Regions from separate parts of the Lysinibacillus sp. FSL K6-1151 genome, predicted to be linked through region 2. Evidence: a T-box and tRNA genes for the amino acid it is inferred to sense, from the RefSeq annotation. Region 2 holds a T-box; the other holds one or more tRNA genes.
What was found. A T-box is a leader RNA that pairs with one kind of tRNA and senses whether it is charged. The one in region 2 lies ahead of leuS (leucine--tRNA ligase), so its partner is inferred to be a tRNA-Leu.
Positions count from the first base shown of each region.

Region 1: it has a tRNA-Leu gene. The T-box ahead of leuS (leucine--tRNA ligase) is inferred to sense a tRNA for this amino acid. The anticodon was not compared.

Region 1 covers NZ_CP152040.1:4,141,776-4,157,032, reverse strand. The annotation lists gene MHI04_RS20090 (PP2C family protein-serine/threonine phosphatase) at 1-98, shown strand, start outside; gene MHI04_RS20085 (STAS domain-containing protein) at 162-494, shown strand; gene rsbW (anti-sigma B factor RsbW) at 494-964, shown strand; gene sigB (RNA polymerase sigma factor SigB) at 942-1,727, shown strand; gene MHI04_RS20070 (Tex family protein) at 1,865-4,033, shown strand; gene MHI04_RS20065 (SprT family protein) at 4,108-4,566, shown strand; tRNA gene MHI04_RS20060 (tRNA-Asn) at 4,656-4,732, shown strand; tRNA gene MHI04_RS20055 (tRNA-Glu) at 4,734-4,805, shown strand; tRNA gene MHI04_RS20050 (tRNA-Asp) at 4,837-4,912, shown strand; tRNA gene MHI04_RS20045 (tRNA-Gln) at 4,918-4,992, shown strand; tRNA gene MHI04_RS20040 (tRNA-Lys) at 5,008-5,080, shown strand; tRNA gene MHI04_RS20035 (tRNA-Leu) at 5,147-5,232, shown strand; tRNA gene MHI04_RS20030 (tRNA-Arg) at 5,259-5,335, shown strand; tRNA gene MHI04_RS20025 (tRNA-Gly) at 5,354-5,427, shown strand; rRNA gene MHI04_RS20020 (16S ribosomal RNA) at 5,625-7,176, shown strand; rRNA gene MHI04_RS20015 (23S ribosomal RNA) at 7,485-10,412, shown strand; rRNA gene rrf (5S ribosomal RNA) at 10,601-10,716, shown strand; gene MHI04_RS20005 (alanine/glycine:cation symporter family protein) at 10,751-12,202, opposite strand; gene MHI04_RS20000 (FAD-dependent oxidoreductase) at 12,465-13,685, opposite strand; gene MHI04_RS19995 ((2Fe-2S)-binding protein) at 13,678-14,016, opposite strand; gene MHI04_RS19990 ((2Fe-2S)-binding protein) at 14,013-14,282, opposite strand; gene MHI04_RS19985 (sigma 54-interacting transcriptional regulator) at 14,424-15,257, opposite strand, start outside.
Region 2 covers NZ_CP152040.1:3,529,119-3,544,375, reverse strand. The annotation lists gene MHI04_RS16925 (MFS transporter) at 1-321, shown strand, start outside; gene MHI04_RS16920 (metalloregulator ArsR/SmtB family transcription factor) at 468-815, shown strand; gene MHI04_RS16915 (SulP family inorganic anion transporter) at 872-2,614, shown strand; T-box leader at 2,681-2,891, shown strand; gene leuS (leucine--tRNA ligase) at 2,979-5,396, shown strand; gene MHI04_RS16905 (nucleoside transporter C-terminal domain-containing protein) at 5,534-6,715, opposite strand; gene MHI04_RS16900 (permease) at 7,180-8,442, opposite strand; gene MHI04_RS16895 (response regulator) at 8,447-9,145, opposite strand; gene MHI04_RS16890 (histidine kinase) at 9,184-9,936, opposite strand; gene MHI04_RS16885 (dipeptide ABC transporter ATP-binding protein) at 9,974-10,966, opposite strand; gene MHI04_RS16880 (ABC transporter ATP-binding protein) at 10,963-11,976, opposite strand; gene nikB (nickel ABC transporter permease) at 11,991-12,911, opposite strand; gene MHI04_RS16870 (ABC transporter permease) at 12,926-13,828, opposite strand; gene MHI04_RS16865 (glutathione ABC transporter substrate-binding protein) at 14,010-15,257, shown strand, end outside.

The DNA.
Region 1 (15,257 bases), 610 kb from region 2:
CAGCCCAGCAGTTGTGCCAACTTCTTTATAAGGAAATAGAGAAAGCTCAGAATTTTAAACTATCGGATGATTTTACTGTCGTTATTTTAAAAAAATAGGTTTAATTATTAATAAAATAGGGAATAGACAATAGTCTAACAAATATGGTGGAGGTGTGCTATATGGACGTAACGATATATTTTAAAGAGATTGATCATAAATTATTTGGTTTTGTTGAAGGGGAAATCGATACATTTACCGCGTCTGGTTTAAGAGAGGAATTAGAAGCGGTAAAGATTACAGACGGATTAGAAATTGAACTTGATTTATCAAAAGTAAATTACATGGACAGTACAGGTCTTGGGATATTTGTTGCCTTTTATAAAAGAGCATTACGTGAAAATGGCAAAGTGAAGCTAGTTGGTTTATCGAATAGATTGCAAAGATTGTTTGAAATTACGGGTCTAAGTGATTTGATGGATATTGAAACTGATAAAAAGGTGGAATTAAAATAATGAAGGAATTTGACTATATTGAAATTAGAGTTCCTGCTAAACCGCAATTTGTCAGTGTCATTCGATTAACTGTCTCGGGCTTAGCTAGTAGGATTGGCTTTAGTTATGATGATATCGAAGATTTAAAAATTGCTGCAAGTGAGGCTGTGACAAATGTTGTTCACCATGCTTATAAGGATGAAGAAGAAGGTGAAATTGTCATCGGGTGTGCTTTGTATGACAATAAAATGGAAATGATGATTGCGGATTATGGCAACAGCTTTAATTTCGAAGAGATCAAGTCTAAGATTGGACCGTATCATCCTGAGGAAAGTATTGCAGGGCTAAGAGAAGGTGGCTTAGGACTTTATTTAATGGAAACTTTGATGGATGAGGTGATGATCAATAACGATGGTGGCGTAACTGTCTTCATGACAAAGTATGTCGCTAGAGAGCAGGTGGAAAAAAATGTCGAAAGAATCACTACATAAATCTTCATCCAAGGAAGATATACTAAAGTGGATTGAATTGTACCAGTCAACGGAGGATGATGAAGCGCAAACAAAATTAGTGATTCATTATCGATATCTAGTTGAGTCAATAGCTCGTAAATATTCGAATGGTAAATCTTATTATGATGATATTGTTCAAGTAGGGATGCTGGGATTGTTAGGTGCAATCAGACGTTTTGATCCGAATGTTGGTCGTAGTTTTGAAGCATTTGCTGTGCCAACGATTGTTGGAGAAATCAAGCGTTTTTTACGTGATAAAACATGGGATGTTCATGTGCCTAGGCGAATAAAAGAATTAGGACCGAGAATCAAATCAACAGTGGAGGCGCTGACGATTGAATTGCAGCGTTCTCCTTCTATTCAAGATATTGCTGAGCGATTAGAAGTAGCCGAGGAAGAGGTATTGGAAGCGATGGAAATGAGCCGTAGCTATCAGGCTCTTTCTATGGATCATTCGATAGAGTCAGATTCAGATGGCAGTACAGTCACCTTATTCGATATTTTGGGTAGGGAAGACGATGGTTATGAAATGACTAATAAACGCATGATTGTTTCAGAGGCGCTTGTTGTGTTAAATGAAAGGGAAAAACAAATTATTCAGCTTACATATTTAGAGCAACTTAGTCAAAAAGAAGCTGGAGAACGATTAGGAATTTCTCAAATGCATGTATCTCGAATACAAAGGAAAGCAATAAAGAAATTACAAGAGGCTATTCTAGCAAGTGGCGGTGTTTCGCTCTAATCTTTCTTTGGGTGTTTTATGTGTTAAACACTTATAAATGGATGAAGATAGTCTACTCATATTCGTCTGAGTAGACTATCTTTTTGCATTTTTAGTAAAGTGTAATGGTAAAATGAAAAGAAAAAGGTAGTGATGATGTGGAACAAAAGCAAATGTTACAGCTCATTGCAAAGGATGTTGTAGTCAAACCAGGGCAAGTAGATGCTGTTATTAAGTTATTAGAAGAGGGAAATACGGTACCATTTATTGCACGTTATCGAAAGGAAGCAACGGGCTCTCTCGACGAGGTGCAAATTAAAGCTGTGGAGGATCGTTATCACTACATACAGCAACTTGAACAACGGAAAGAAGAGGTTATTCGATTAATCCGAGAGCAAGAAAAACTTACACCAGAATTAGAAAAAGCCATACTTGCTGCAACCGTCTTACAGCGGGTAGAGGATTTATATAGACCTTACAAGCAAAAAAGACGTACAAAGGCGACGATTGCCAAAGAAAAAGGATTAGAACCTCTTGCAGAACTTCTCTTGGCGTTTAGTAATGACGCATTAGAGCAGCTAGCAGTTGGTTTTGTGGATAATGAACAGGTTGCCAATACAGAAGAAGCACTAATGGGCGCACGAGATATTTTAGCAGAACGTTTTGCAGATGATGCTGCGATTCGTGAAAAAATCCGCGCCTATTCATGGAAAGATGGAGTCCTTGTAACGACTGTAAAAAATGCTGAGATCGATGAAAAAAATGTTTTTGAAATGTATTACGAGTATGAAGAACCTGTTAATCGCATCGTTCCGCATCGCATCTTAGCGATCAACCGTGGAGAAAAAGAGGAAGTTTTAAAAGTTTCAATCCAAGTGCCAATAGACAGAGTTTTGATGATTATGTGGAAGGAATGGATACCTGCAATTGGCTCATCTCCTGCAATTGCAGAAGTAAAACTGGCAATTGAAGATTCGTACAAACGTTTAATTCAGCCTTCGATTGAAAGAGAATTACGAAACGAATTGACAGAGAAAGCTGAAACACAAGCAATTCATATTTTCTCTGAGAATTTACGTAATTTATTACTGCAGCCACCTATGAAAGGGAAATATGTATTGGGGGTTGACCCTGCTTACCGCACAGGTTGTAAGTTAGCAGTTGTAGATGAAACGGGGAAAATGTTAGAGGTTACAGCTATTTATCCACATCCTCCTAAACCAGATGTAGCAAAAGCGAAAGCTACTGTGAAAGGAATTTTAGAAAAATATCCAATAAGCATAATTGCAATTGGTAATGGTACAGCATCGCGTGAAACAGAACAATTTATTGCAGATGTACTAAATGAACTTACTACTGATGTTGCGTATGTTATTGTCAACGAAGCGGGAGCATCTGTTTATTCAGCGTCAGATATTGCACGGGCTGAATTTCCCGATTTACAGGTTGAGCAGCGTAGTGCTGTGTCCATTGCACGCCGTTTACAAGATCCTTTATCGGAGTTAGTGAAAATTGAACCTAAAGCGGTTGGTGTAGGTCAGTATCAGCATGATGTTTCTCAAAAAAAATTAAATGAATCACTAACTTTTATAGTAGAAACTGCTGTTAACAAAGTAGGGGTTGATGTAAACACGGCTTCTTCTTCACTCTTACAATACGTTTCTGGTTTATCCAAAACAGTTGCAGAGAATATCGTGAAGATGCGAGAAGAAAATGGTCAATTTTCTACACGTGCACAATTAAAGAAGATTCCAAGGCTAGGTGCTAAAACGTATGAACAAGCTATCGGCTTCTTACGTGTCCCTGAAGCAAAAAATCCGTTCGATGCTACAGGTATTCACCCAGAGAGCTATGATTTAGCTGAACAAATATTAGCAGAAGCTCAAATTGATAAAAAAGAGCTAGGGACGCCGAAAGCCGAAGAAGCTATTGCAGCTTTAGATATTCAAAATTTAAGTAGCGTGCTTGGCATAGGTGTTGTGACTATTCAAGATATTGTGGATACTTTAATGAAACCAAGTCGTGACCCACGTGATGCTTTCCCACAGCCTTTGCTTAAAACAGATGTATTAAAAATGGAAGATTTAAAAGTAGGTATGGAACTGCAAGGCACAGTGAGAAATGTGGTGGACTTTGGAGCGTTTGTTGATATTGGCGTAAAGCAAGACGGGTTGGTGCATATATCTAAATTACAAAACAAACGCATTAAACATCCGTTAGAAGTTGTTGCACTAGGTGATATTGTCACAGTATGGGTAGAACAAATAGATGTCAATAAAGGGCGTATTTCTTTAACAATGCTTCCGCCTAAAAATCAAACATTATAATTTAAGTAATAAATATTTACCACACTGTCTATACTACACAGTGTGGTATTCTTGTTGTTAGAGGTGATTAATATATGAACAATGAGGAGTTACAACAACTTGTTCACAGCTTATCCTTGGAAAGCTTTCAAAAACCTTTTCAGCATCAGGCTTACTTTAATGCTAGATTACGTTCAACTGGTGGACGATATCTTTTACAATCTCATAATATTGAGATAAACCCGAAAGCCTATGAGTTATATGGCTATAGAGAGATTGAAGGTATTGTACTCCATGAATTATGTCATTATCATTTACATATTGAAGGTAAAGGGTATCAACATCGAGATAAAGATTTTCGAGAGCTATTAAGAAAAGTAAATGCACCTCGATTTTGCTCAGTTTTACAACCCCCTAAAGCTACAACTAAAAGACATCATCGTCATACTTATACTTGTGTCAATTGCCAACAACTATATGTACGGAAAATAAAAATGAATGTTGAGAAGTATTGCTGTAGTAAGTGTTTGGGTAGGCTAATACTAGTGGAATAAAAAATTATAAAAAAATAGTTGACGTTTTGTTGAGTTGTCCCTATAATAGTAAAAGTCGACAAGATAACGACGACAGCAAAACATAGTATTCCGAAGTAGCTCAGTTGGTAGTAGCACCTGACTGTTAATCAGGTTGTCGCAGGTTCGAGTCCTGCCTTCGGAGCCATGGCCCCTTGGTCAAGTGGTTAAGACACCGCCCTTTCACGGCGGTAACACGGGTTCGAATCCCGTAGGGGTCATTTCTTCATAATTTAATTAATACTATTTATTGGTCCCGTGGTGTAGCGGTTAACATGCCTGCCTGTCACGCAGGAGATCGCCGGTTCGATCCCGGTCGGGACCGCCACTTTTTGGGGTATAGCCAAGCGGTAAGGCAACGGATTTTGATTCCGTCATGCCTAGGTTCGAATCCTAGTACCCCAGCCATTCATTTCTTAATTTGAGCCATTAGCTCAGTTGGTAGAGCATCTGACTTTTAATCAGAGGGTCGAAGGTTCGAGTCCTTCATGGCTCATCTTTTTAGGAAAAAACATTGACTTCTCAGATCCTTGTAGTATAATGAGAAAGTTACTGATTGAATGCGGTCGTGGCGGAACGGCAGACGCGCTAGGTTGAGGGCCTAGTGGGGGCAACCCCGTGGAGGTTCAAGTCCTCTCGGCCGCACCAAGTCAATTAATTTTATATTCTTATATGCGCCCGTAGCTCAATTGGATAGAGCGTCTGACTACGGATCAGAAGGTTGTGGGTTCGACTCCTGCCGGGCGCGCCAATTTATAAATCATATTATGCGGGTGTAGTTTAATGGTAAAACCTCAGCCTTCCAAGCTGATGTCGTGAGTTCGATTCTCATCACCCGCTCCAAAAAGGTGTTGACAACTTTCCGGTTGTCTGATAGACTAAAGAAGTTGTCCGAAGAGACAATGATATGAACCTTGAAAACTGAACAAGCAAAACGTAATCAATAAAGTTTTCAGTAACTAGCTTTGGTTAGTGAACAAAACAAAATTTTGGACATCAAAATTGATGCCAGCAAAACAATTTGAGCTATTCAAATTTCTTTTATGGAGAGTTTGATCCTGGCTCAGGACGAACGCTGGCGGCGTGCCTAATACATGCAAGTCGAGCGAACAGAGAAGGAGCTTGCTCCTTTGACGTTAGCGGCGGACGGGTGAGTAACACGTGGGCAACCTACCTTATAGTTTGGGATAACTCCGGGAAACCGGGGCTAATACCGAATAATCTGTTTCACCTCATGGTGAAACACTGAAAGACGGTTTCGGCTGTCGCTATAGGATGGGCCCGCGGCGCATTAGCTAGTTGGTGAGGTAACGGCTCACCAAGGCGACGATGCGTAGCCGACCTGAGAGGGTGATCGGCCACACTGGGACTGAGACACGGCCCAGACTCCTACGGGAGGCAGCAGTAGGGAATCTTCCACAATGGGCGAAAGCCTGATGGAGCAACGCCGCGTGAGTGAAGAAGGATTTCGGTTCGTAAAACTCTGTTGTAAGGGAAGAACAAGTACAGTAGTAACTGGCTGTACCTTGACGGTACCTTATTAGAAAGCCACGGCTAACTACGTGCCAGCAGCCGCGGTAATACGTAGGTGGCAAGCGTTGTCCGGAATTATTGGGCGTAAAGCGCGCGCAGGTGGTTTCTTAAGTCTGATGTGAAAGCCCACGGCTCAACCGTGGAGGGTCATTGGAAACTGGGAGACTTGAGTGCAGAAGAGGATAGTGGAATTCCAAGTGTAGCGGTGAAATGCGTAGAGATTTGGAGGAACACCAGTGGCGAAGGCGACTATCTGGTCTGTAACTGACACTGAGGCGCGAAAGCGTGGGGAGCAAACAGGATTAGATACCCTGGTAGTCCACGCCGTAAACGATGAGTGCTAAGTGTTAGGGGGTTTCCGCCCCTTAGTGCTGCAGCTAACGCATTAAGCACTCCGCCTGGGGAGTACGGTCGCAAGACTGAAACTCAAAGGAATTGACGGGGGCCCGCACAAGCGGTGGAGCATGTGGTTTAATTCGAAGCAACGCGAAGAACCTTACCAGGTCTTGACATCCCGTTGACCACTGTAGAGATATAGTTTCCCCTTCGGGGGCAACGGTGACAGGTGGTGCATGGTTGTCGTCAGCTCGTGTCGTGAGATGTTGGGTTAAGTCCCGCAACGAGCGCAACCCTTGATCTTAGTTGCCATCATTTAGTTGGGCACTCTAAGGTGACTGCCGGTGACAAACCGGAGGAAGGTGGGGATGACGTCAAATCATCATGCCCCTTATGACCTGGGCTACACACGTGCTACAATGGACGATACAAACGGTTGCCAACTCGCGAGAGGGAGCTAATCCGATAAAGTCGTTCTCAGTTCGGATTGTAGGCTGCAACTCGCCTACATGAAGCCGGAATCGCTAGTAATCGCGGATCAGCATGCCGCGGTGAATACGTTCCCGGGCCTTGTACACACCGCCCGTCACACCACGAGAGTTTGTAACACCCGAAGTCGGTGAGGTAACCTTTTGGAGCCAGCCGCCGAAGGTGGGATAGATGATTGGGGTGAAGTCGTAACAAGGTAGCCGTATCGGAAGGTGCGGCTGGATCACCTCCTTTCTAAGGATTATTTCGGAATACAAACCTAGGGTTTGTAAGATTACGTTTTGCGTTCAGTTTTGAAGGTTCATTCTTCTGAATGAAAATCTTCAAAACTTGTTCTTTGAAAACTGGATAAAACGACATTGAAATTGTAACAAACACATTTATTTTTTTTAAGTTTTTTATAGGCTTAATAACATTAAAAGGGTTTCAAGACACGAGCAGTTCTAGGAAGCAATCGAGTGAATGAAGGAACGTACTTGAGTACGTGACTGATTGAACGAGTGAAGCTGACAACGAAATGTGATGTGTATTGAAAGCCGTTAGGTTAAGTTATTAAGGGCGCACGGCGAATGCCTTGGCACTAGGAGCCGAAGAAGGACGGCACTAACACCGATATGCTTCGGGGAGCTGTAAGTGAGCTTTGATCCGGAGATTTCCGAATGGGGGAACCCACTACGTTTAATCGCGTAGTATCTTGACGTGAATACATAGCGTCTTGAAGGCAGACCCAGGGAACTGAAACATCTAAGTACCTGGAGGAAGAGAAAGAAAAATCGATTCCCTGAGTAGCGGCGAGCGAAACGGGAAGAGCCCAAACCAAGAGGCTTGCCTCTTGGGGTTGTAGGACACTCAATACGGAGTTACAAAAGAGCGAGTTAGATGAAGCGACTTGGAAAGGTCCGCCAGAGCAGGTAAAAGCCCTGTAGTCGAAAGTTCGTTCTCTCCTGAGTGGATCCTGAGTACGGCGGAACACGTGAAATTCCGTCGGAATCCGGGAGGACCATCTCCCAAGGCTAAATACTACCTAGTGACCGATAGTGAACCAGTACCGTGAGGGAAAGGTGAAAAGCACCCCGGAAGGGGAGTGAAAGAGATCCTGAAACCGTGTGCCTACAAGTAGTTAGAGCCCGTTAATGGGTGATAGCGTGCCTTTTGTAGAATGAACCGGCGAGTTACGATTACGTGCGAGGTTAAGCTTTAGAAGGCGGAGCCGCAGCGAAAGCGAGTCTGAATAGGGCGAAATAGTACGTGGTCGTAGACCCGAAACCAGGTGATCTACCCATGTCCAGGGTGAAGGTAAGGTAACACTTACTGGAGGCCCGAACCCACGCACGTTGAAAAGTGCGGGGATGAGGTGTGGGTAGCGGAGAAATTCCAATCGAACTTGGAGATAGCTGGTTCTCTCCGAAATAGCTTTAGGGCTAGCCTCGTGATGAGAATACTGGAGGTAGAGCACTGTTTGGACTAGGGGGCCATCCCGGTTTACCGAATTCAGACAAACTCCGAATGCCAGATATTTATACACGGGAGTCAGACTGCGAGTGATAAGATCCGTAGTCAAAAGGGAAACAGCCCAGACCACCAGCTAAGGTCCCAAAGTAATCGTTAAGTGGAAAAGGATGTGGCGTTGCACAGACAACCAGGATGTTGGCTTAGAAGCAGCCATCATTTAAAGAGTGCGTAATAGCTCACTGGTCGAGTGACGCTGCGCCGAAAATGTATCGGGGCTAAACGATTCACCGAAGCTGTGGATTGACATCTACGATGTCAGTGGTAGGAGAGCGTTCTAAGTGCGTTGAAGTCAGACCGGAAGGACTGGTGGAGCGCTTAGAAGTGAGAATGCCGGTATGAGTAGCGAAAGACGGGTGAGAATCCCGTCCACCGTATGACTAAGGTTTCCTGAGGAAGGCTCGTCCGCTCAGGGTTAGTCGGGACCTAAGCCGAGGCCGATAGGCGTAGGCGATGGACAACAGGTTGATATTCCTGTACCACCTCCTCACCGTTTGAGAAATGGGGGGACGCAGTAGGATAGGGTAAGCGCGCTGTTGGTTATGCGCGTCCAAGCAGTAAGGCGTGTGTGTAGGCAAATCCGCACACTGTAACGTTGAGCTGTGATGGCGAGTCCGTATGGACGAAGTTCCTGATTTCACACTGCCAAGAAAAGCCTCTATCGAGGTGAGAGGTGCCCGTACCGCAAACCGACACAGGTAGTCGAGGAGAGAATCCTAAGGTGTGCGAGAGAACTCTCGTTAAGGAACTCGGCAAAATGACCCCGTAACTTCGGGAGAAGGGGTGCTCTTGAGCGTGCAAGCGCATGAGAGCCGCAGTGAATAGGCCCAGGCGACTGTTTAGCAAAAACACAGGTCTCTGCAAAACCGTAAGGTGACGTATAGGGGCTGACGCCTGCCCGGTGCTGGAAGGTTAAGAGGAGTGGTTAGCGCAAGCGAAGCTGCGAATTGAAGCCCCAGTAAACGGCGGCCGTAACTATAACGGTCCTAAGGTAGCGAAATTCCTTGTCGGGTAAGTTCCGACCCGCACGAAAGGCGTAACGATCTGGGCACTGTCTCAACGAGAGACTCGGTGAAATTATAGTACCTGTGAAGATGCAGGTTACCCGCGACAGGACGGAAAGACCCCGTGGAGCTTTACTGTAGCCTGATATTGAATTTTGGTACAACTTGTACAGGATAGGTAGGAGCCAGAGATCTCGGAGCGCCAGCTTCGAAGGAGGCGTCGGTGGGATACTACCCTGGTTGTATTGAAATTCTAACCCATGCCCCTTAGCGGGGCAGGAGACAGTGTCAGGCGGACAGTTTGACTGGGGCGGTCGCCTCCTAAAAGGTAACGGAGGCGCCCAAAGGTTCCCTCAGAATGGTTGGAAATCATTCGTAGAGTGTAAAGGCACAAGGGAGCTTGACTGCGAGACCTACAAGTCGAGCAGGGTCGAAAGACGGGCTTAGTGATCCGGTGGTTCCGCATGGAAGGGCCATCGCTCAACGGATAAAAGCTACCCCGGGGATAACAGGCTTATCTCCCCCAAGAGTCCACATCGACGGGGAGGTTTGGCACCTCGATGTCGGCTCATCGCATCCTGGGGCTGTAGTCGGTCCCAAGGGTTGGGCTGTTCGCCCATTAAAGCGGTACGCGAGCTGGGTTCAGAACGTCGTGAGACAGTTCGGTCCCTATCCGTCGTGGGCGTAGGAAATTTGAGAGGAGCTGTCCTTAGTACGAGAGGACCGGGATGGACACACCGCTGGTGTACCAGTTGTCTTGCCAAAGGCATCGCTGGGTAGCTATGTGTGGACGGGATAAGTGCTGAAAGCATCTAAGCATGAAGCCCCCCTCAAGATGAGATTTCCCATTACGCAAGTAAGTAAGATCCCTCAAAGACGATGAGGTAGATAGGTTCGAGGTGGAAGTGTGGTGACACATGGAGCTGACGAATACTAATCGATCGAGGACTTAACCAAAAATGTTTGAACCATTCAATGAACCGTTTATCCAGTTTTGAAAGAATAATTTCTTTTATGAAGGGTTTCAAGATACGAGTAGTTCGAGGAAGCAATGGAGAGAGAGAAGGAGCGTACTTCAAGTACGTGACTGACTGAACGACAGAAGCTGACGAAGAAATGCGATGTATATTGAAAGCCGACCATAGTCTAGTGATGATGGCAAAGAGGTCACACCCGTTCCCATACCGAACACGGAAGTTAAGCTCTTTAGCGCCGATGGTAGTTGGGGGCTTCCCCCTGTGAGAGTAGGACGTCGCTAGGCAATAGAAACAGTCAGCTGTATGCTGACTGTTTTTTTATTTCCGTTTATGACTGTTGCTATATTCTATCCAGAAATCAGCATTTTTAATTCCAACTTCTCTTGGATCAAAAATAGGATCGAGACCAGCCTTTTTTTGTCGATCATAATCTCGCAAAACTTGAATGGCTGGTTTGGTTAATAATACAATCGCAATAAAGTTTAAATAACTCATACTTCCGAATCCAATATCTCCAAGCCCCCACATAAGACTGACCGATTGTACACTTCCGACATAAACAACGAGTAAGAAGATTATTTTTAATACTAATTTCAAAATGGGGAAGCGTAGCTTATTATCTAAATAAACAATTGTTGTCTCTGCAATATAGTAGTATGCCATTAGAGTGGTGAATGCGAAGAGGAAGATGGCAATAGCCACGAATCCACTTCCAAAATCATGGAATACTGTAGATACTGCTGCTTGTGTATAAGCAGTACCTGCCACGACGCCTGGGATATTTTCAACTAACGGTGCCGTTGTTCCAGGAGGAGTAACATTATACATACCTGTAATGAGAATCATTAATGCTGTAGCAGTACATACAATGATTGTATCAATATAGATTGAGAAACCCTGAACTAAGCCTTGTTTAGCAGGATGAGATACTTCAGCAGCAGCAGAACTAAATGTTGCTTCTCCAGCTCCAGCTACATTTGAAAATACGGAGCGTCTTACACCCCAGGCGATTGCAGTACCAACTATACCCCCAAAGATTTCATTAGTACCAAAAGCACTTGTAATAATAAGTTTAAACATACCTGGAATTTCACTCACATTAGCCCCTAATATGATAAGTGTTAAAATGACGTAGGCAAGTGCCATGATAGGAACAATTTTGTCAGCAACACGAGCTATACGTTTAACACCACCAAATATGATTAATCCCAAAAGAACAACAATCACCGCGCCTGTTATAAATGGTGGAATATGAAAAGCAGTATTAAATGAAGTGGCAATTGTGTTTGCCTGGATCCCAGGCACTAGAACACCATATGAAAGACAGATAACAAACGCAACAAATATAGCAAAGCCTTTTAGTTTTAAACCCTTTTCGATATAGTATGGTGAACCACCACGATACTGACCATCAGCCTTTTCTTTATATAATTGGGCAAGGGTAGATTCTATAAATGCACTTGCACCCCCTAGAAATGCCATAACACCCATCCAAAATACTGCGCCTGGTCCACCAGCAGCAATGGCCGTAGCCACACCTGCGATATTACCAACACCAACTCGTCCAGACAATGCCATACAAAAAGCTTGGAACGACGAGATTCCTTCTTTTGATTCTTTACGTTCACGTAATAAACGAATCATCTCAGGAATATAACGAAATTGAACAGCTTTTGTCAGGATGGTAAAGTAAAGACCCACACCTAATGCTAAGTATACGAGTGCATTCCCCCAAATATAATCGACCAATGTATTAACGATTGTCTCCATAGATTTTCCCCCTTGTTTTCTTCAATCAAAACCCGAAATTCCCACCCAAGAAATTGTGTACTATACAGCAGCATCCATTTTGTCACACAAATCAGTAATTCAATATTATGAAAGGTACATATATGGCATATTGTTTAAGAATCAAAACCTCCTTTCACGATTTTTAATCACATCATATGTATTGCATGTTTTATGCCATAAAGCAAAAAAGCCTTTTACTCATGAAGATGAGAAAAAGACTTTTATTCTTTAATAGGCATTTTTAATGAATCGTAAGCGGTCCAACAGATTCATCCCAAATTTGTTTCATCTGTTGACGACCGGCTGAAATTTCAGGATGAAATTGAATATGTGCAGTAGCTCTTGTTTTTTCAACATCTTGGATAGCAAGCTTAATATCATACTTTGAGGCTCCTGCATTGAGACGTTGAGCAATTGTAAGGCCAGCAACTTTTCCTTGTGCTAATGCTACCTTGGCTCCTTCAATGCCCGTAATATTTCCAGCGACATACAACCCCTCTAAATTAGTTTCCATTTGTTCATTATGTAAAGGAATGAACCCACCTAATTCTTCGATATAATGGAATGGACAACCAGCTAAAGAGGCAAGTTCTGCTAAAGGGTATAGGCCGCCAGCGATACAAATAAAATCTGCTTTGATTCGTTGTTCGCTACCTTTAACAAGAGAGCCATCTGTATTCACTGTTGCTAAAACGACCCCTTCAACTTGATCTTTACCGACGATTTCAATAACAGCTTTACGCAACATAATAGGTATATCCCACATTTTCACACCATTTTTGGGATAAAAGGAAATACCGAGCTTTTTCATAAAGTCATTTTTCATCAATTTGCTGCCCATTTTAACAAGAGGGGAGGGAGCCATATGAGCTACATGTAATAAGGAGTTCATAACTTCTAAAGGATTACTATTCTTCTTCGCTAACAAGTTAGAGGGAGGTAATGTGATAGCTGCTACTTGAACCCCTGCTAATTGTAATTCCATCGCAATAGCAGAAGATAGTACATTGACCCCGACAATGACTCCCCGTTTACCAGGCTTCACACGATGCACATTTGTCATTACTTGTGCTGCTCCAACAGACATTACACCTGGTAGAGTCCAGCCTGGAATTGGGAAAGGTGATTCGGCAGCTCCAGTAGCTAATAGCAGATGTTGGGTACGAAATATACCTTTGGTTGTGTGGATGATCCACGTTTGATCCACTTTTTCTAAATCGGATACACTTGTTTGTAGTAAAAATTCAACATTGACTGCTTTAGCTCGTTTTAATAAACGTTCAGATTCCACAATACCATTCCACCATGTTCCTGGCTTCTCTTCATATAATTGTCCAAGTAATCGCCCGCCAGCATATAAATATTCATCGATAACAAGGACAGCAATATTTTTTTCCGCCAATGTAATGGCCGCCGCAAGCCCGGCAGGACCAGCTCCAATTATAATTACTTTATTATTCATGGTTCTTCCTCCAGTCCCTTACTGTCGTAGGAAGCGGCTGCCCACTTTTTACAACCATCCCATCTGAAATAGGGGTTAAGCATGCTCGCTCGCCGTCCAAGCCGTTTATATTGACACGGCATTCAAAGCAGTGACCAATATTACAATAAATGCCTCGAGGCTGCCCTGTTTCTTCGTGCAAACGTAAAGTGCGGATTCCTTGTACTAGCAATGCAGCAGCTAGGGATTCACCTTTGTAACCTTCAATTACCTGATCGTCAAAAGTAAAAGTTATTTTTTCTTTTTGGATTAAATTCCCTAAAACGGGGTGGGTAATTATACGTTCTGTCATGATTTAACCTCCCCTAAATCGGAGAATCGCACTGGTCGAATGGGTGCCTGATGTTTTAATGAAATTTCATCATTTGTACGTGGATGATGAAGATGAGCAATATTATCTACCATAGTACGGCATGTACGGCCACCGCAATAGCCCATTCCTGCACGTGTTCGTAACTTCAGTTCTCGTGCAGAGCACTTATATTTTGATGCGCTTTCTATTAATTCATCGTAACTAATTTCTTCACAACGACATACAACTATCGATTTATTTTGCATAGTTCCACCTCTACTATATGAAATACTTTCCATACTAGATAATGCAAAAACTATGCCAGAAAAAAGAAAGTCGCTAAGAAAATGATTTTATAGACATATGTGAAAGTAGTGTATAGAAACATTGACATTTATTTTAAAAAGTTAGACATCTATGTTTAATTTTTTTAATCGATTGTATAAAGTGGCACGAGTAATGCCTAAGTTTTTAGCGCATGTTTTTTTATTACCATTTACTTTGGCAAGCTGTTCTAAAATAATTTCCCGTTCATAATGTTCAAGTTGATTGTTAAGCTCTGTCCCTAGAGGAAAATCCCTCTTAACTTCCAACTTTTCATCTTTTGGCATAGCTGCTAAAATATCCGTAGGTAAGTCTTCCATATGAATGGCTCCCTCATCAGAAAATACAACAAGTCGCTCAATAACGTTAGATAATTCCCGTACATTGCCTGGCCATTGGTATTTTAAAAGAACATTGGCTATTTCAGTTGGGATTCCTTGAATAGGTCGATTATATTTAATCGATTTTTCATATAAGAAATAATTGCTAATTTCTAAAATATCTGATGCTCGCTCTCGAAGCGGGGGAACTGTGAAATTCACCACATTCAGTCGATAATATAAATCCTCTCTGAATTTTCCTTCTGCCACTAATTGCTTTAAATCTCTATTAGTAGCAGCTACTAAATTAAATTCAACGTCCATTTCCTTTGTACCGCCAACTGTATAAAACGTTTTTTCCTGTAGCAATCGCAAAATCTTTACTTGCATTTCTAGCGGCATTTCACCAATTTCATCTAAAAATAAAGTACCTCCACGTGCAAGCTCTACTTTACCTTTTTTTCCTTTTTGATGGGCTCCAGAAAAAGCTCCTTTTTCATAACCAAATATCTCACTTTCAAATAAGCCACTAGGAATGGCTCCACAATTGATAGCGACAAATGGTGCTTCAGGCTTTTCTCGAATGGCATGAACTGC
Region 2 (15,257 bases):
ATCATCGCCTTTGCAAGTGATTTTAAAATGTTTGGAGCCGCGATGCTTGTTTTAACGTTTGGTGAAATGTTCTATACCCCAGCATTACCAACCATCGCGAATCAACTCGCACCAAAAGGTCGACAAGGATTCTATCAGGGCATTATCAATAGTGCAGCGACAGGTGGTCGGATGATAGGGCCATTATTCGGTGGGATAATGGTGGATCAATTTGGCATGATACCTCTTGTATTAACTTTAGTGGTAGTTGTGCTGTTGGCTATTATTCCATGTTTAACTTATGATTATCCTTTAAAAAAGAATAATATCGTTGCAGATTAATAGTAGGCAAGGAAAAGAGCAAAAACGAGTGATCAGCACTTGGTTTTGCTCTTTTTTTATTGAAGCTATTGAAAAATAATCGATACAGGCTTACAATCATACATATTCAAATATTTGAATATGTAGTAATGTGGAGGGTGTTTTTTATGGAAGAGGGTTTACAACAATTTAAGGCGGATTTTTTTAAAGCATTAGCACATCCGTTACGCATTAGAATACTGGAACTCCTTGTAGAAGGTCAGAAAAGTGTCAATGAGATTCAAGATTGCTTAGAGAAAGAGGGTTCTGCTGTTTCTCAGCAATTAAGTGTATTACGCGCCAAAAATATCGTTTATGGTGTGAAGGAAGGTAAAAAAGTCTACTATTCTTTAAGTGATCCAATGATTGGTGAATTACTTGGGGTGGCAAAGGATATTTTCAATAACCATTTAGTTAACACCATTTCGAGATTAGAGGAAATGACGAGCAATGAAGGTGACGAAGGCAATAAGTAAATCAAAGAAGTTGAAAAATTATGCTTTGCTTATTATTTCGAAGGGAAGATTTATCTATGAAGTCACTGTTTACAGGACGCTTTGAAGGGTATTCTGTTCATCACGTCAAGAAGGATCTATTATCCGGAATTATAGTTGGGATCGTCGCTATTCCACTTGCCATGTCTTTTGCCATTGCATCGGGGGTGAAACCCGAATATGGGATTTATACCGCCTGTATTGCGGGTATTCTTATTTCTCTTTTTGGTGGATCGAAATATCAAATTGGTGGGCCAACTGGGGCGTTTGTACCGATTTTATTAGGAATTGTCATTACCTATGGCTATGAGGATTTATTACTTGCAGGATTAATGGCTGGGATTATGCTTTGCTTAATGGGCATTTTTAAGTTAGGATCTTTAATTAAATTTATTCCTCGCCCTGTAACAGTTGGCTTTACAGCAGGTATAGCAGTTATTATTTTTACAGGTCAAATTGCCAACTTTTTAGGGTTAACAAATGTTAAAAGACATGAGTATTTTATTGCCAATATACAAGAAATTATGAAGCAGCTTGGAACGACCAATATGTATAGTATTTTGACGGCTGTTATCTGTTTTGTGACAATACTGATGACGCCGAAGTTTTTTCCAAAGGTTCCTGGAGCATTAGCAGGTATTGTTGTTTCTACACTTGTGGCCACTTTCCTCTTTACAGGACATGTTGCTACGATCGCGACAGCTTATGGGCAAATTCCGAATTCATTGCCTCATTTTGCTATACCTGATATCACCTTTGAACGCCTACAACTGCTTATTGGACCAGCGTTTGTCATCGCCATGCTAGGGGGCATAGAGTCACTACTATCGGCAGTCGTTGCAGATGGGATGACGAATAGTAAGCATAACAGTAATCGAGAGCTGATTGGTCAAGGAATTGCTAATATCGTGACGCCTTTGTTCGGGGGGATTCCAGCTACAGGTGCTATTGCACGGACTGCAACTAATATTAAAACAGGTGCAGTATCGCCTATGTCAGGTATCATACACGGAGTATTTGTTTTAGTTACATTATTGCTATTAGCACCATATGCGTCTCATATTCCATTAGCAAGTATGGCTCCTGTATTGATGGTTGTAGCCTGGAATATGAGCGAACGACACCATTTCTCACATATTGTGAAATTAAAATCGGGTGACTCGCTAGTGTTATTGATTACCTTTTTATTAACGGTGTTTACAAGTCTCACATTAGCAGTGGAAGTAGGGCTTGTATTAGCTGTGCTATTATTTGCAAAACGCATGAGTGAAAAGCTTGTTGTGACAAAGGTACTCCCAGACCATTCAAACAAAAGTGGGAAGGTACAGCCCCATGTCGTTCACCAGCAGCATGATTGTCCGCAAATTAGCATGTATACAATTGAAGGACCATTGTTCTTTGGAGCTGCTCAAATGTTTGAACAAAAAATTGAAAGCACTTTGCATCAGCAACCAAGAGTTTTGATATTGCGAATGGGGAAAGTGCCCTTTATGGATTCCACTGGTGAAGCATATTTTAGCAATATTATTGAAAACTTTACAGCACAGGGTGGTAAAATCCTGGTAACAGGTGTGCAAGGTGATTTAAAAGTAGCTCTTCAGCACAATGGTATTTACGATAAGATTGGAGCGCATCATTTTTATCAGCATACTGGAGAAGCGATTACTAAGGCTCTCGGCTATTTGGACACAAAGAAATGCATCGGATGCCAGCATTTTGCTTTTCATGAATGTAAGGATTTATCAAAATCTAAGGAAGAAAAGGAATTAATTCTTCAGTAATGGGTTAGTCTGTAAACAAAGGCTTGTGCTTTTCAATACTTTCCATTAGAATAAATGCAATATCATGTAAAGACTGTGATGAGGAATAGTAAATTTGTCGTTCTTTTTAGAGAGCTAGCGGCTGGTGGGAGCTAGTAAGAAAGCAAGTTGAACTCGCCTTCTGAGTCTGCCCGCGTGAAACAGCGTGTGTCGTTTCTTCCGCGTTAAGGAAGCTTGAGCCGAGTGTAATCACTAATTTGGGTGGTACCGCGGGAGTACAAATTCTCTCGTCCCTTCTATAAGAAAGGGACGAGTTTTTTTATTTTTTAAATATTTTGTCAATTATGATGAAGAGCAACATGATTCAATCGAAGGAGGAAAAAGAATGAGTTTTAATCATCTACAAATTGAAAAAAAGTGGCAGCAATATTGGGCTAATAACAAAACATTCAAAACTGAAAATGAAACAGCGAAGCCTAAATTTTTTGCATTAGATATGTTTCCATACCCATCTGGCGCTGGACTACATGTAGGACATCCAGAAGGATATACAGCGACAGATATTTTATCACGCTTTAAACGTATGCAAGGCTACAATGTATTACATCCAATGGGCTGGGATGCTTTTGGTTTACCAGCTGAGCAATATGCACTCGATACAGGAAATGACCCAGCAGAATTTACAGCTAAAAATATTGCAACTTTTAAACGCCAAATTCAAGAGCTAGGATTCAGTTATGATTGGGATCGCGAAATTAACACGACGGATCCAGAGTATTATAAATGGACACAATGGATTTTTATCCAGCTTTATAAAAAAGGTTTAGCCTATGTGGATGAAGTAGCTGTTAACTGGTGTCCAGCGCTTGGTACGGTATTGGCTAACGAAGAAGTAATTGATGGGAAATCAGAGCGTGGTGGGCATCCAGTAGAACGTCGACCAATGAAACAATGGATGCTTAAAATTACTGCGTATGCTGATCGTTTAATCGACGACCTAGAAGAAGTTGATTGGCCAGAATCTATTAAAGATATGCAGCGCAACTGGATTGGTCGTTCAGAAGGGGCAGAAGTAACATTTGCTATTGATGGTTCAGATCAAAACTTCACGGTCTTCACAACACGTCCAGATACATTATTTGGTGCTACATATTGTGTACTTGCGCCTGAACATAAATTGGTAGAACAAATAACGACAGCTGAGCAACGTCAAGCTGTTGAGGCATATTTAGAGAAAGTGAAAATGAAATCGGATCTTGAGCGCACAGATTTAGCAAAAGAAAAAACAGGCGTATTCACAGGTGCTTATGCCGTGAATCCGATTAACGGGAAAAAAGCGCCGATTTGGATTGCTGACTATGTGTTAGTGTCTTACGGTACAGGTGCTATTATGGCGGTGCCAGCACATGATGAACGTGACTATGAATTTGCGACTGCATTTGGTTTAGACATCGTTCCTGTACTTGAGGGTGGGGACATTAGCAAAGAAGCATTTACAGGTGATGGTCAACATATTAATTCTGAATTCCTTAATGGTTTAAATAAAGAAGATGGCATTGCGAAAGCAATTGAATGGTTAGAGCAAAAAGGCGTTGGAGAGAAGAAAATTTCTTATCGACTACGTGATTGGCTATTCTCACGTCAGCGTTACTGGGGTGAACCAATTCCAATGATTCATTGGGAAGATGGCACGATCACACCTGTTCCAGAATCAGAATTACCATTAGTGCTTCCAAAAACAGATAATATCCGTCCATCGGGTACTGGTGAATCACCATTAGCTAATATCGCTGAATGGGTGAATGTTGTAGATCCAGAGACAGGCAAAAAGGGTCGCCGTGAAACAAATACAATGCCACAGTGGGCTGGGTCTAGCTGGTACTTCTTACGCTATATCGACCCTACAAATACAGAGGCGATTGCAGATCCAGAGTTACTAAAACGTTGGTTACCAGTAGATATTTATATTGGAGGAGCGGAGCATGCAGTACTGCACTTACTTTACGCTCGCTTCTGGCATAAAGTTCTTTATGATCTAGGTGTTGTTCACACGAAAGAGCCATTCCATAAATTATTTAACCAAGGTATGATTCTTGGTGAAGGTAATGAAAAAATGTCTAAATCGAAAGGTAATGTTGTAAACCCAGATGAAATCATTTCATCACATGGTGCCGATACATTACGTTTGTATGAAATGTTCATGGGACCACTAGAGGCATCTGTTGCATGGTCAACAAATGGTTTAGACGGGGCACGTCGTTTCTTAGATCGTATTTGGCGTCTATTTGTTAATGAAGAAGATGGTGCTATTTCATCAAAAATTCAAGTGTCTAACGATCAAACACTTGAAAAAGCATACCACCAAACAGTGAAAAAAGTGACAGAGGATTACGAAGGTATCCGCTTTAACACAGCTATTTCACAGATGATGGTATTTATTAATGATTGCTATAAAGCTGACGTTATTCCAGCAGAGTATGCGGAAGGCTTTGTTAAAATGCTAGCACCAATGGCGCCGCATATTGCAGAAGAGCTATGGCAGCTATTAGGCCACGATTCAACACTTTCTTACGAGCAATGGCCAACATACGATGAAACGAAGCTTGTGGATGATGAAGTGGAGATTGCTGTGCAAGTGGCTGGTAAAGTCCGTGCAAAAATCGTCGTAGCGAAAGATGCTTCAAAAGAGGATATCGAAAAAGTAGCGCTTGCTGATGAAAAAGTACAAGAATATATGGCAGGAAAAAACCTAGTGAAAATTATCGTTATTCCAAGCAAACTTGTCAATATTGTCGTTAAATAAAGAGACATAAATTAAAATGTACATTACTAAATGAAATTTTAGTGATGTACATTTTTTATTTTTCGTGAAGAGTTTATAGTGGATAATTTAAAAAACTACACTCCATAACTATCGGAGTGCAGTTCAAATGATGATGTTTAAATAATCAATCCAACAATAATAGCTGTTAGGATACTGACAAGTGTGGCTCCGTACAATAACTTTAAGCCAAAACGAGCAACGACATTACCTTGTCTTTCATTCAACCCTTTAACTGCTCCGGAAATAATACCGATGGATGAAAAGTTGGCAAAGGATACAAGGAATACCGAAATAATGCCCAGTGTACGTTCACTCATGGACTCTGAGACGTCGCCAAGGTTGATCATAGCAACAAATTCATTCGTTACTAATTTAGTGGCCATTATTCCACCAGCTGAAACAGCGTCTGCCCATGGGATACCCATTAGGAAAGCTATTGGTGCAAAAATATAGCCTAATATTTCTTGGAAAGAAACACCGATAATCATATCAAACAATGAATTGATTAAATCCATTAATGCTACGAAACCAATTAGCATGGCTCCAACAATGATGGCTACCTTAAAGCCATCCATAATATATTCACCAAGCATTTGGAAGAAAGCTTGCTTCTGCTCATCTTCAATGGTTAAGATATCTTCCTCTTCTTTTACGGTATACGGATTAATGATGGAAACAATTATAAAACCACCAAATAAGTTTAACACAATCGCCGTTACGACATACTTTGGTTCAATCATCGTCATGTACGCGCCAACAACTGACATCGAGACGGTCGACATCGCGGATGCGCATAATGTATACATACGCTGTGGCGCAATCTTATCTAATTGTTTTTTAACTGTAATGAATACTTCCGATTGTCCAACCATTGCGGAAGCAACAGCATTATAGGATTCCAATTTCCCCATTCCACTTACTTTACTCAACAGTAATCCTATCCATTTCATGAAGAAAGGGAGAATTTTAAAATGCTGCAAAATCCCAATTAAGACTGATATAAAGACAATCGGTAATAATACAGCTAGGAAGAACGGAGACTCTCCTTCATTTGCTAATCCACCAAAAACAAATGATATCCCTGCATTTGCGTAAGACAATAAATGATCAAATACTTTGGTGATTCCTTTGATTAAAACAAAACCAATTGTCGTATTGAGTAGTAGAGCTGCCAATAAAAATTGGATGATTAACATCACCACTATATATTTATATTTTATTTCTTTTTTGTTTTTACTCATTAATAAAGCTAGGGCAAAAACAAGTAACAATCCACAAAAGGATATTAAGTATCTCATAAGTTCCTCCATAAGTATGTGTAATAGTTTGTCCTGATGTTCTAAATTCAGAAGAACAGCTAAAGATCTTAATTAGTCAGACGTCAGACAAACAATCTCACTATAACAGTTTTTTTGCTAGTTATTCAATAGATAATAGAAAAAAAGTATGCAACAGGGCATACGAATACGATAAATACAGTTCTATAACAAGAAAAGCTCATGTCAAAACACTTTTTTATTGTGTGAAGTTTTTAAAATTTTATGACCAATGTGTAAATGAAAACGTAGGAAACCAACTAGGGAAGTGAAAGTGTAAGGCGTGTTTGGGAAGTTCTGACCATTGTGGCAAACGTACGAGTGGTGTTATTTAAAGATGCAGAAGAAGGTATTTAGGATGTATTTTTTTACCTAATCATTATTGACGAAAACATAAAAGACATATATTTAGTTAACTACAGACTAATGCCTGACCTCCATATATTTTAGGGTTCAGGCATTTTTTCTATAGTATCGGTCTGAAGCATTAATTGATAAATGCTAGAGATCATAAAGCTAGTTGCTAATCCGTAAAGTGCATTGAAGCTTAGGGCAACGCCAATTCCTATGAGGATAGATAGCAGTATGACAAACCAACTATGTTTATGAATACGGCGATTCGTAAATAAAAGAATTAACATAAACGGCAGTATGGTAATGTGCAGGAACGCGAAAGAATAAATAACCCCTAAAATCGTTAAATCGATAGATAAGAAAAAGGTAAGTAAAATGACCATAAGTCCAATTAAGTAAAAATAATAGGGTCTTTTCTTCATAAAAAAACGTTTTGTTGCACGCATATCTACAAGTAAGGACGTCACAACGGCCAACAGGACAATGACAAGGAAAGCGAATGTCAGAAACCCAGGCTGTACTTCATATAAGAACGTAAAAATTAGCACTTGAAACTGACCAAAGGAGCCACTGTATAAAGCAATCATTAAAATAGCTGTAAAGGATAATGTTAATAATGCTAAAATCACACCTGATGAAAATAGGCTGCGACGCATTTTTTTGGGCTTGATAAATGCAATTAAATACCATGTTGATTTATCAAAAAGTACTTGTCCTAAAACGGCTAATTGAATAATGACATAGAACAGGAGGATTTCGCTATTTTTAAAATAAAATAAATAAGGGTGGTATAAACGAATGCCTTCATAAACGGTGCTTGCTCCATTTTGTACAAAGTAGTAAATAGGGATAAAAATAAGTAATGAAAACAGGGCGATGATAAATAAAATTTCTAGCCACAGTATACTTTTCACAGACATGATGCGATCAAACAGTAACATACCGGTTAGAAATAAAAAAAGCGTAATGGGTATCGGGATATTTAACATGATTTCAGACAAGACACTAATGCTAATTAATTGAATTAACCAAAGTTCAATGCTTGTCAAAAGGTAAAACAGTCGTATCACTTTTAAATTCATACCACTCAATTTTTGTTGTATGGTAAAGAGTAAAAAGCTTTGTGTATGCTGGTTTTGCTTGTAATTCCTTTTATTTAACAAGGAGCTCAATACAATAAACGAAATAGCTGTTGCTAATGTATAACAAATGCCTGCCATAAAGCCAAAAGAAATAAGGGCTGAGGGAGAGGACAATAATAAATTACCGTTAATCCATCTTGCTAAAAGAATGATGACGCCTGCTGCTGTGCTTAAACTTGAAAATGGTACGAGCAATGAATAATTTTTTAACATACTATCAAATACCTTTACTCATTTTAGCGGATTTATATTGACGTGGCGATTGATTATACTTTTTCTTAAAGGCCACACTAAAATAGTGTTGGCTATTAAATCCACAGCTCTCCGCAATTGCAGACATGCTTGCGTCCAGGTTTTCATTTATTTTCTTCACGGCCATTTCGAGGCGGTAATTATTTATATACTCATTAATGCCAATAGACTGCTCCTCCAAAAATTTACGACTTAAGTAGCTTGGATTCAAATGGATCTTTTCTGCAATAATATTTAAACCGAGCTTTTCATAATAGTTTTCATGGATATAGGAAAGCGCACTTTGAATCGCATCATGGTTGGAGCTCCATACTTTATATTTCTCTACAATCGCATCTAATTCACTAGCAATAACAGGTTTTGTAAGATAATCTTTTACCCCGATACGCAATGCTTGCTGGGCATATTCGAAGGTCTGATAAGCAGTTACCATAATGATGTCTATTTCATACATTTCTTTTAATTCCTTGCTCAAAGTGATACCATCTTTCCCAGGCATTTGGATATCCAAAAAGGCGATAGTCATACGGTGTTTTTTAGCTAATTGCAGAGCTTGTGAGGCATCCTGAGCAGTATGGAATGTCCAATTAGGGAAATGCGGTTTTAATAAATAAATCATTTGCTCTAGCTCTAACGGCTCATCATCTGCGATTAAAATATGCATGGTGAGATTCTCCTTTCACATTCAAATTGATAGAAGGGCTAAGCGGGAACGTGAATTGTAACTGTGTAAAACTGTTCATTATTTTGAATCGAAAATAAAACATTTTCGAGACCATAAATAAGCTCAAGCCGTTGTCTAATATTTTCAAGACCATAACCTTGCTGTAATTCATCTTCTAGCTGTTCAATAGCAGTTTCTATCTTTTCTAAGGGCTGTGTATTTTTTATTTCTATTAATAAGATCTTGTCCATTTTTTTTATCGTAATGGATAACTCAGCAGGTCCTATATGCTTTTCAAAGCTATGTTTATATGCATTTTCAATAATGGTCTGCAAAATAAATGGAGGTATTTGTACAGATAGAGCTTCATCATCCATATCCTTATGAATCGTCAAACGATGTCCAAAGCGTAACTGTTGAATATTTAAATAGCTATCCATAAATTGTATCTCGTTCTTTAACGCGATTAAAACCTCATGATTATTGTATTTAAATTTAAAAAACGTTGCTAAGGCCTCAATACCCGCAACCAAATCTTCCTTACGATTGATGCGGGCTAGGCTTAGCAATGAATTTAATGCGTTAAAAAAGAAATGTGGTTGTATTTGCTGATTTAACTGAAGAATATTCGCTCGTTGTAAATCCTGCTTGAGCTCTAAACTTCTCTTTTCTTCCTCAAGGCTATCGATTTGTTTTTCGAAAATAAATATAAAAGTAAGCAGAAAAGCTCCAATAATTGGAGCAATTACACATAGGAGAATATATATGTTGAAGGTTTCTAGTTGTAACATAATGATCTCTCCATTTATTTTATAAGTGTAAGATACATTAAACTAAATTTTCTGCAAAATGGCAAGCTACCTTATGTGTTGCAGTGATTTCTCGTAATGCTGGAACTTCTGCTTTACATTTCTCTGTGGCGAATGGACAACGTGTGTGAAAGCTACAGCCAGTAGGAGGATTAAGAGGTGACGGTAGGTCTCCTTTTAAAATAATGCGCTCCTTGCGATGTTGTTTGTCGATTACTGGAATAGAAGAAAATAATGCTTTTGTATAAGGATGATATGGCTGTGTGAAAAGGGAATGCTTATCAGCAATTTCGACAACCTTTCCAAGATACATGACCATGATACGATCTGAAATATGTCGAACAACACTTAAATCGTGTGAGATAAATAAAAATGTTAAATCTAAATCTCGTTGTAGCTGCTTTAATAAATTTAAAATTTGTGCTTGAATAGAAACGTCTAGCGCAGAAACCGATTCATCACAAATAATAATTTTAGGATTGACTGCAAGAGCTCTTGCAATTCCGATACGTTGACGCTGACCACCAGAAAATTCATGTGGATAGCGCTCTAAGTATTCAGGACGTAATCCAACAAGCGACATTAATTCAATCATGCGTGCCTCTTGTTGTTCAGGTGGTACTATTTTTTGAATAGACATGGCCTCTGTTAACATTTTACGAATGGTTCTTCGTGGGTTAAGGGATGCATACGGATCTTGGAAAATAATTTGGATGTCCTTGCGTGCAGCACGTAGCTCTTTTTTGTTCATATTCACTAAGTTTTTACCAAATAACATTACTTCTCCAGAAGTAGGTTCATCTAATCTTAAAATAGAACGCCCCGTCGTTGATTTTCCGCAGCCAGATTCTCCAACAATGCTAAGTGTTTCACCAGGCATAATGTCAAAGGAAACACCATCCACAGCTTTTACAATTTGCTGAGGACCGAAGAGCTTTTCTTTTTTTAAGAAAAAATGCTGTTTTAAATCATTTACTTGTAAGAGTGGTTGTGTTTGTAGCGCTGTTGTCATACTGTCATCTCCTTCATCATTGTTTGCCCTTGCCATTCATTGCTGTACATCCAACATCTTACTTTTTTCTCGTGCTCCACAGTCATAAGCTCAGGTTGTTGTTCATGACATAAATCTGTAGCAAATGGGCAACGTTCTGCATAACGACAGCCAACCGGATAATTGTATGGACTTGGAACAGTTCCGTGAATAGTAGATAATTCTTCTTGCTCTTCATAGAGCTTTGGTAATGATTGTATTAATCCATTTGTATAGGGGTGTAACGGTTTTTCAAAAAGACTTTCTGTTGTGCCTTCTTCTACAATCTGCCCTGCATACATCACAGCAATTTTATCGCAAATTTCTGCTACAACACCTAGGTCGTGAGTAATGAAAATAATGCTCATGCCTAATTGCTTTTGCAGATTTTGTATAATTTCAATAATTTGAGCCTGAATGGTTACATCAAGTGCCGTTGTAGGTTCGTCTGCAATTAAAACATCTGGTGTACACGCTAATGCCATTGCGATCATAATGCGCTGACGCATCCCACCGCTTAACTGGTACGGCTCCTGCTTCGCTCTTTTTTCTGGTGCAGGAATTCCCACTAGACGGATCATATCGACGGCCTTTTGCCATGCCTCTTTACGTGATAAACCTTGGTGTAAGCGAATAGATTCAGCAATTTGCTCCCCAACGGATAACACAGGATTTAGACTTGTCATAGGCTCTTGGAAAATCATTGATATTTTATTGCCTCGAATTTTGCGTAATTCCTCATCTGATAATTTTAAGATATCTGTATTATTTAAGAAAATCTCACCGTTGATGATTTTACCAGGAGGTGACGGTACTAAACGAAGTAACGATAGGGAGGTCATTGATTTCCCACAACCAGATTCACCAACAATGCCTAGCGTTTCTCCCTTTTGAAGTATAAAGGAAACACCATCCACAGCTTTGGCAACGCCTTCACTCGAATAAAAATAAGTTTGTAAATTTTTTACTTCTAACACGGTATTTTGTTTCATCGCTTTTTCCCTCCCTAGTTTAAATCCATTCGTTTATTAAAAATTCGATATAATATGTCTACGAAAAGATTAATGAAAACAAATATTAATGAGGCTACGAGAACGCCGCCTTGAACAACAGGTATATCTCGTGTACGAATAGCATCTACAATCATTCGTCCTAAGCCGTTGACAGCGAACACAGATTCTACTAATACTGTTCCCCCAAGTAAACTACCAAACTGTAAGCCTACAACTGTAATAACTGGAATTAAGGCATTGCGTAGTGCGTGTTTTAAAATGATAATATAGCCTTTTAAACCTTTCGCCTTCGCTGTTCGAATATAGTCTTGGTTCACAACCTCTAGCATACTAGAGCGAGTCATACGCGCAACGATTGCAGCGCCACCAGCACCTAGTGTGACCGCTGGTAGAATAATATGTTTGGCACTATCCCAACCTGCTACAGGAAGCCAGTGTAGCTGTACAGAGAAAACATACATCAATAAAATACCTAACCAAAAACTTGGTAGGGAAATCCCTAATAAGGCGACAATCATTAGTCCAACATCCATAAACGAATATGGACGGATTGCTGAGATGATGCCGGCAATCAACCCCAAAATAATAGTGATTAAAATACTATAAAAGGCTAGCTCAATTGTAATTGGTAAACGTGCAGTAATTTCCTCAAATACAGGTTGTTTATTTTTTAACGAATGCCCCATATCTCCCTGTACAAGATTTTTAATATAATCTGTATATTGGATAGCTAATGGTTTATTAAGCCCTAAATTTTCACGTAATTCTTCAACCGTTTCTTGAGAAGCTCCTTCTCCTGCTAAAATAATGGCGGGATCACCGGGGATCATTTGCATAATTAAAAAAACAACAAGCGTTACACCAAGGGTCACAGGAATAATTTGAGCGAGCCGTTTTATGATAAATAATGTCATGTGTCTTCTCTCCTTTAATTTTTCATTCTTGGGTCTAGCGCATCGCGTAAACCATCGCCAAATAAGTTAAATCCTAAAACAAGGATGGAAATCATAATACCAGGGAATAGCGCCATATAAGGAGCAGTAAATAAGAAATCTCTTCCGTTTGATAGCATGGCACCCCATTCAGGAGATGGTGGCTGTGCCCCTAATCCTAAAAAGGATAGACCTGCCGCAGATAGAATAGCCGTTGCTAAACGCATAGATGCTTGTACAATAATCGGTGATAAAATGTTCGGGAAAATATGTTTAATTAAAATCGTCATATCATTTGCTCCGAGTGTTTTGACAGCATCGATATATTCTAGTTTTTTAACTTCCATTGTCGAGCCACGTACGATACGAGCAAACATGGGGATAGAGAAAAAACCTACTGCAATTGTGACGTTAATTAGACTTGGCCCTAATGCACTGACAATAGCTAGAGCTAATAAAATACCTGGAAAGGCAAGCATGATATCTAAAATTCGACTAATAATAGAATCAACCCATTTACCATAATAACCAGCGATAAGTCCTAGGAATGTGCCAATCGATCCACCAAATAACACAGCTGAAATACCAACTCCAATGGATAAGCGTGAACCATATAAAATTCGACTTAAAATATCTCGTCCTTTGTCATCGGTGCCCATTAGATGATCTAAACTTGGCCCTTGTAATTTTTGATCTAACTGTACGTCGTAAGGATCATAAGGTGCTAGAATAGGTCCGATAAGAAACATCAATATATATAGAAGAATGATGATGCCCCCAGCGACCGCCGCTTTATTTTTTTTTATTTTGTTTAGGAAAGAGACAAGATTCTTTTTTCTAGAGGCCTTGCGTGCATTCACTAAAACAGAATGATCGATAGTAGTAGTTACTTTATCCATATCGAATCTCCTTTTCTATTTGATTTGTTTTCAATTTAGTGAAAAGCGTAAAGAATGTAAATGATTAATGGAGTATTAGTCAGAAAATTTAAAAAACAAGTAAAGATTTTAAAAAACAAGTGAATTTTATTTCTTTATAATTCGAAATGTAAGGATCAAATCATATAAGGAGGAAATGTTTATGAAGAAAATGAAGTTGATTTTATTTATGACACTCATTACCGTACTTGTTTTACAGGCATGTTCAACTGCAAGTAATCAAAGTTCAGAAGGTTCTAAGGAGGGATCAAAAAGTGTAGGAGGAGAATTAGTTGTTCTAAGAGCATCGGATGCGACAAGCCTTGATCCTCATTTTATTACAGATATTCCGTCAGCGAATATTATCCATGGCAAAATATATGAAACACTTGTTGCTTTTGATAGAGATCGCAAAATTGTTCCATTACTTGCAAAAGAGTGGGAGCAAAAAGATGATGTCACTTGGACATTTACATTAAATGAGGGCATTAAATTCCATGATGGAGCAGATTTTAATGCAGAGGCTGTTAAAGCTACATTTGATCGTATTTTAGATCCTGCAACTGGTTCACCACAACGTGATAAATTATCAATGATTAATGAAGCAGTGGTAGATGATACGTATGTTGTCACGTTGAAGTTAAAAGAACCATATGCACCGCTTTTATCTATTTTAGCAAGTCAAGAAGGTAGTATGATCAGCCCGAAAGCTATTGCGGAAGCGGCTGATGAATTAGCAACACATCCAGTAGGGACAGGTCCATTTGTATTCGAGGATTGGAAATCTGGTCAAGAAATTACATTAAATACAAACAAAGATTACTGGGGCACTGTACCGAAAGTAGATAAAGTAACATTTAAAGTCGTACCAGAGGACTCTACTCGTTTAGCAATGATTGAAAGTGGAGAAGCACATATCGCTGAACAAGTACCCGTAACAGAGATTGACCGCATAGAAAATTCTTCAACGATGAATTTATTCCGTGCCGAAGGACTTGCAGTAGAATTTATCGGTTTCAATGTGAAAGATGCACTATTATTAGATGTAAAAGTACGTCAGGCAATTAGTTATGCAGTTGACCGCGAAGCAATTATTAGTGGTATTTATGATAATGTAGGTACACTTGCAAATTCGGCAATGAGTCCTAAAATTATTGGTTATTCTAGTGAAACAAAACCATATGACTATGATGTAGTAAAGGCAAAAGAGTTACTAAAAGAAGCTGGCGTTAAAGAAGGAACAAAAGTTAAATTACTGACAAGTGACCGTAAAGAGCGTATCAATATGGCTGAGGTTATTCAATCTCAATTAAAAGGTATTGGATTAGATGTTGAAATTCAAGTAATGGAGTATGGTGCATTTATTTCTGAAATCACGAAAGAACAGCACCAAATATTTATTAGTGGTTGG